DNA from 2 places in the Halomonas sp. LS-001 genome. Region 1 is predicted to be linked to the other one. Evidence: predicted binding sites of a transcription regulator. Region 1 holds the regulator's gene; the other holds the start of a gene.
The links. Region 1 encodes LexA, which represses DNA repair genes until DNA is damaged. Its sites were predicted from a motif close to TACTGTNTANNTANACAGTA; they were not measured.
Positions count from the first base shown of each region.

Region 2: a site for LexA is predicted at 1,674-1,693, ahead of dinB (DNA polymerase IV). Genes of this name have one in related genera too.

Region 1 is NZ_CM129816.1:1,588,436-1,591,861, reverse strand. Features, by position in the region: gene ACU6TU_RS07145 (L,D-transpeptidase family protein) at 1-250, opposite strand, end outside; gene ACU6TU_RS07140 (TetR/AcrR family transcriptional regulator) at 228-947, opposite strand; gene lexA (transcriptional repressor LexA) at 1,293-1,964, shown strand; gene ACU6TU_RS07130 (energy-coupling factor ABC transporter permease) at 1,999-2,670, opposite strand; gene purU (formyltetrahydrofolate deformylase) at 2,760-3,426, opposite strand, start outside.
Region 2 is NZ_CM129816.1:2,910,662-2,914,087, forward strand. Features, by position in the region: gene dinD (DNA damage-inducible protein D) at 1-508, opposite strand, end outside; gene dinB (DNA polymerase IV) at 581-1,627, opposite strand; gene ACU6TU_RS13090 (protein adenylyltransferase SelO) at 1,728-3,191, opposite strand; gene ACU6TU_RS13095 (DNA-3-methyladenine glycosylase) at 3,262-3,426, shown strand, end outside.

The DNA.
Region 1 (3,426 bases):
CGGTCCAGCGGCGGCCACGAAATACGCCATCCATGGGTGCCTCGGCGCCAATGGCCGCACGAACGTAATGCCAGCCTAATGGCGTTTTGCCACTTCCCTCCTGCTGACCTGCCCCGGCTTTACCGGTTGACACCAGACAAGAAAAGCCCGCTTCGCGCCCCTGCCACAACGTCAACGTTTGCTGTTGAATATCAATTTCAACCCAGTGCCCCGTGTCAGGCGGAAGATCAGCTAACGACGGCGTGTACATGAGACCCCTTGCTCTGTCCATCCTTACCCTGTTCATCCTTCTGGTCATTCTTTTCGAGCCTTTCAGGCAAGGGTGCATTCATGCCAGCCACCACGACCGGGCGCAAACGACGCACCAGGTCGCGCACGGAAATATGCTCCTGATAATCTTTCTGAGCGATATCTTTCAGTGCATCCAGACCCGAAAAAGTAAACGTCACCGTGCCCAGCATAAAGTGCAATCGCCAGAAGCGCTCCGCATCAGGCAGATCGGGAGTTGCTTGACGAATCAGCTCCGTAAAGCGCGTAAAGACATCGCCATATTGCGCCTGGATAAAATGACGCAGATGCCCTTGGGCCTGACTGTAAGCCAGGCCCAGAAGGCGCATGAACACCTTGAGACTGTTGCGTTCAGCAGGAACCGACAATACCGTTTCAGCCATGGTTTCCAATAACACTTCAAGAGGAATCACCTGGCCTTTGTATTGCACTTCAAGTTCATCCAGAGCGCTATGAAAACGTTCGCTGAAAGGATCGAGATAACGGGAAAACACTGACTGAATCAGCGCTTTCTTAGAGCCAAAATGGTAATTGACCGCTGCCAGATTAACTTTGGCTTTACTGGTGATATTGCGCAGCGACGTTTCCGCAAAGCCCCGCTCTGCAAATAGTACTTCAGCGGTGTCGAGAATGCGTGTCACTGTGTCAGGCTGAGCCATGGACGCTCCAGAGAACAGATGTTTAAAACAACGCCTGATATTACGTCATGGGTCAAAGGTGCTCAACGTTTGTTACACAAATACTTACAAACATTTTATGCCACCGCATGGCTTATTGACTTGCCAACACGCAAATGCTTGGTATCACTACACAAAATTTAACGTTCAGCCTGTACTGGATAGAGACACATACTGTATACTTAAACACATGCTTTATTAAATTTTTTTATTCATAAATGCTGGTTAACGCATGACACATCCGTCTCAGACACCTGTCGTAATCACGCTGCCAGCATTTGTCTGTTTTTTATTTCATTAACCAACAAGATCAGGTGGGAGCGTATTATGTCTCGGCCTTTAACAGCACGTCAGCAAAATGTTTACGACTTTATCGTTAAGACCATGGGTGAATACGGCTATCCGCCGACTCGCGCTGAGATTGCCAAAGCGCTGGGATTTCGCTCGCCGAATGCAGCGGAAGAGCATCTTCGGGCACTTGAGCGTAAGAAAGTCATTCGCATTATCCGTAATACTTCCCGGGGCATCCGCCTGCCCGCTCAGGAAGGTGTCGATATAACAACAGCGACACCGGAAACCTCACCGGTAGAAAACATGTCATCCGGCTTACCCATCATTGGGGAAGTTGCCGCTGGCAGCCCGATTCTGGCCGCTGAGCACATTGATCGTTACTGCCCTCTGCCCGCCGAATACTTTACGCCAAAAGCTGACTACCTCCTGCGAGTACGCGGCCTATCCATGAAAGATGCTGGCATTCTGGAAGGTGACCTGCTGGCGGTTCACCGCACAGAGCATGTACGCGATGGGCAGATTGTCGTGGCCCGGCTGGAGGATGAAGTCACCGTGAAACGTTTTAAACGTGACGGGCACCTGGTACAGCTTCTGGCAGAAAATGAAGATTTCTCTCCCATCAGCGTTGACTTACGTTCACAGCCTCTCGAAATCGAAGGCGTGGGAGTGGGCGTTATTCGTGGCGGTAACGGTCAGGCACTTGGTTAAACATCACCTGACCTGCTCTCATCATCCATTCTGCTTACTGCATGTCGATGTATCGGTGGTCATTAAAGGTGGCCACCCAATCAGGGTGATAGACCAACAGAACACTCAGTAGCATACCGGTAATAAATGCTTCTGACGGCATCAGCAACGGCAGAAAACGCGCATACTCCTGAGCCAGATAAACCGCTTCTGGTTCAGTTCCCGCCACAACGATCATCCCAACGGCTACCAGCCCTCCTGCCAGCGTTGCCAACGCAGAGCCGAAAAATCCGCAAGCAAACAGAAAAACCATCAGGTTATCAGGAAGTCTGCGGTCTACAAAACGCCATATCAACACCGTCGTCAGTGCAGGCACAATACCTGTGACAAGCACATTTGCGCCTAGTAATGGCCACTCATTGCGTCCAATCACGACCATTGCCACATTGATCATGAGATTGCTTAAAAGCGCCAGTGGTGCTTTGAACACAATTGTCATCAGTACGGTAAACACCAGATGCAGTGTTAACCAATCCACGGCTTGTGCACGCAGCTGCCACATCAGCACAACGGCCAGTGTCGCCGCCAGCCAGCGGTGCTGCAGTGCTGTGTCATTCATCAAAGGCTTCCAGGGCTTTAACATGACAACCCATATCAGCATCGCCGAGGACATCACTGCAGAAAGCACTAGCGCCCAGGGTGCCAGGACGCTTTCAGCAAAGGACATAAAGCCACCTCAATGGTATCGATAAAATCACGCACTATGATATGAAACCACGCACTATGATATTAAACCACGCTCTGTGATCCTCAACGTTAGCTGAACACCACCGTCTTGTTACCATGAATAATCACACGGTCTTCAAGGTGCCAGCGAACCCCGCGAGCAAGTACCGACTTTTCAACATCACGCCCGAAGCGGACCAGATCTGTCGGCGTATGACAATGCGTTACACGATGAATATCCTGCTCAATAATAGGGCCAGCATCGAGTTCTTCGGTCACATAATGACAGGTCGCCCCGGTCAGCTTGACGCCTCTTTCATAGGCCTGATGGTAAGGCTTTGCCCCGGCAAAGGAAGGCAGAAAGCTATGATGAATATTAATCACCCGGCCACGGTAACGCTGGCATAAGGCAGGCGGCAGAATCTGCATGTAACGGGCCAGTACCACACAGTCTGCCTGCAAGGCTTCTATATGTGACTCAACAGCAGCGAATGCGGGCTGTTTGTCGTCAGGATCAACGGGAATGTGATGATAGGGAATGCCGTACCACTCTGTGAGTGAGCGTAAATCATCATGATTGGATAGCACCCCAACGATTTCACACGCAAGCTCCCCTGCCTGCCAACGATAAAGCAGGTCTACCAGGCAATGTGACTCCTTGGAGACCATGAGTACGACTTTAGGGCGTTGCGCGGTATCGGTCAGCGCCCACTGCATTTTGAAATCATCCGCAACGGGGCGAAACGCTTCACGAAAC
Region 2 (3,426 bases), 1.3 Mb from region 1:
CATCGCCTTTGCTACGGATCAAGGCAAAATTCTGGTTACCACCGGTCTGCTCATAAATAACATCCGAGAGTTCTTTTTCGGTGGCTGACAATTTCTTGCGTGCAGATACTCGCTCAGCTTCCAGTAGGCGCTGCTCAATAAGTTCAGCCTTGCGGGTCTGCATAGCAAAATAGGTTTGAGCAAAGGCAATTTCCTGCTTTCTGGGATCGCCGTTTTGGGCAATCAGATAGCAAGCGTAGCGTGTCAGCATGACATCGCTGACTTCCCGCTGGCTGCCGGAACCCAGTTCAACCATTTTGTTAACCTCAACAAAATGGTTACTGACGTCGTGTTCGGAAATTTCACAAGCTGTCTTTGCCTTACTAATCACAGACAAGAAGTTACGCCACTCGCCATAACCCAATAAATGCTGCACATCTCTTGCCAGCCAGTATTCCACGCCATTTTCAGTCTGTTGGGCATGCCCTTCGAAATTTTCTGTTAGCGTTTGAATCAATTCATTTTTCATCGTGCGCTCCTTGCTTCCTATCACCCAATGGCATATCGGGCAGACGTTATTGAATAAACATTATTTTTCTCATCAAAACAGCGTCAGTTGTTGCGCGGTGGTTTCTTCTGCCAGGCGGTAGCCAACGCCTAATAACCGCACGGGCCTTTCGCCTCTTGCCCAGCCTACGTTGAGCAGGGTTTCGAACTGTGCAAGATCCGGCGCGGGGTCGGCGTGTTCCACGGTTGTCTGGGTAAAGTCTTTGAATTTGACCTTGACCATGACGCCACGCACACCGGGCGGTGGGTCAAGCCGGGCATAGCGCTGCTCAAGGTCCGCAATGAGAGCGGGCAAGGCCTCGTGGCAGGCTTGCAGAGTAGGAAGGTCCTGGGGGTAGGTCTGTTCGGTGCTGACGGATTTGCGCTCACGGTGGGTTTTTACTGGCCGCTCGTCACGACCATGACTGAGTTCGAACAGCCGGTGCCCGAAGCGGCCAAACTGTTCGACCAGCTCGGTGAGCGGACGAGCGCGCAAGTCTGCGCCCGTATAAATACCCAGCCCCGCGAGTTTTTCAGCAGTACGCGGGCCAACGCCGTGAATTTTCTTGACCGATAGTTGCTGAACAAAGTGATCAATATCCTTTGGCGTGATCACAAACAGGCCGTCAGGCTTGCGCCAGTCGCTGGCAATTTTGGCGAGAAACTTATTAGGCGCAACCCCCGCCGACACGGTAATACCGACTTCCTGCTTGACCCGCAGACGAATCGCTTCGGCCATGCGAGTGGCGCTGCCATTGCACAGGGTGACATCGGTAACGTCCAGGAAAGCTTCATCCAGTGAGAGCGGCTCAATCAGCTCGGTCACATCACGATAAATCGCAAACACCTGGCGGGCGACAGCCTTGTACTTGGCCATATCGCCACGGATCACGGTGAGATGCGGGCAGCGTTTCAGTGCCTGAGCCATCGGCATGGCAGAGTGAATACCAAATTCGCGGGCCGGATAATTGCACGTTGCCACGACGCCACGGCGCTCCACACTGCCACCAATCGCAATAGGCACGTCGCCAAGCGCCGGGTTGTCACGCATCTCTACCGCTGCGTAGAAACAGTCACAGTCGCAATGAATAATTTTGCGCACAGGTTACCCTCGCCCAAGCCCTTTTGCCTAAGCCCTTTTGCCTAAGCCCTGTAAAAAAGCACAGTTTATCAAAAACAGCCTATCACAGGGTGTGGCGTGATCACGTGCCGCAGAAAGTCCTCAGTACCTGTTCACTGTCAGACGCGGGCGCGGCCAGAAGGCGCGCATCGGTGGACGCCTCAAAGGGCTGTACTACTGCGCCAAGCAGCTTGTGAAAGGGCGCAAAGTCGCCGTCATAGGCGGCATCAATCACCTCCTGAACGCGGTGGTTGCGGGGAATAATGGCCGGGTTGGCGTTCCGCATTGCCTGCCAGCGCTGCTCACTCTGGCTGGCCTGCTGCTGGTGTTGCCATTCGTCAATCCAGGGGGCCAGCGCTTCGGGGGTCGTGGTGAGCGCCAGCAACGCCTGACGCCTATCGTCATCCGCTTGGCGAGCCAGTTGCGTTAAGGCATCAAAGGTGGCGGTCATGTCCATACGCCCCTTCTGCATCTGCGCCTCCAGCCCGGCCATCAGCTGGGGGGCATGTTCGCTATTTGCCGCTAGCCCCAGTTTATCTGCACTGATCACCTGACGGGCCGCATCAAATTCCGCATCGAAGCCACGCAGAATATCAGTCAGCTGAGAGATGCGGGATTCCTGATCGCCATCCAGCAAGGGCATCAAGCACTCGGCGAAACGCGCCAGATTCCACTGGGCAACTAACGGCTGGTTGGAAAACGCATAGCGTTTACCGGTATCTACCGAGCTGTAAGCCTTCTGCGGGTCGAACTGCTCCATAAAGGCACAGGGCCCATAATCAATGGTTTCCCCAGCAATGCTCATGTTATCGGTGTTCATCACCCCATGAATAAAGCCAACGCCCATCCACTTGGCGACCAGCTGCGCCTGACGCTGCAACACCGCTTCCAGTAGCGCCAGATACGGTGCTTCCGCCTGTCTGGCATCCGGGTAATGGCGATCAATCACGAAATCCGCCAGCGCTTTCAGCGCCGTTTCATCCTGGCGGGCCGCTGCAAACTGAAACGATCCCACCCGAATATGGCTGCTGGCCACGCGCGTAAAAACGGCGCCAGGCTCCACCATTTCACGCCTCACCCGCTCACCGCTTGCCACAGCGGCAAGGGCGCGGGTCGTGGGAATATTCATCGCGGCCATGGCTTCGCTGACCAGGTATTCACGCAGCACCGGGCCAAGAGGCGAGCGCCCATCGCCGCCGCGGGAAAACGGCGTACGGCCACTGCCTTTCAGCTGCACATCGCGACGCTGACCGTTTTGATTGACTACCTCGCCCAGTAGCAGAGCACGCCCATCCCCCAGCTGCGGCACAAAGCTTCCGAACTGATGCCCGGCATAGCCCAGTGCACGCGGCTCAGCACCGGGGGGCAGCTGGTTGCCGCTGAACCACTCAGCCAGGCGGGTCTCATCCGGTGTTTCCTGCATACCCAGACTTTCGGCAAGCGACTGATTGAACGCAATAAGCGTGGGCGCTTCGACCGGCGTGGGCTGGCAGGCAACCCACAACGGCTCAGGGAGCGTTGCAAACGAATGTTCAAATGACAGCACGGGTAACTCCGCTTTTAAAATTAATGACGACAGAATACCCTATCATTTGACTCAGGTAATGGGCGACAACATGAATCACGCGAATACGTTAACCAGGCGCACGGCCACGCCCGAGACTGCGCTACCAACCCCGCTGCCACGTGACTTTTACAATCGCGATACCCTTGCAGTGGCTCGCGAATTACTCGGCTGCCACTTGGTGCGCTACCATCAGGGCGAGCTGATGGTAGCGCGG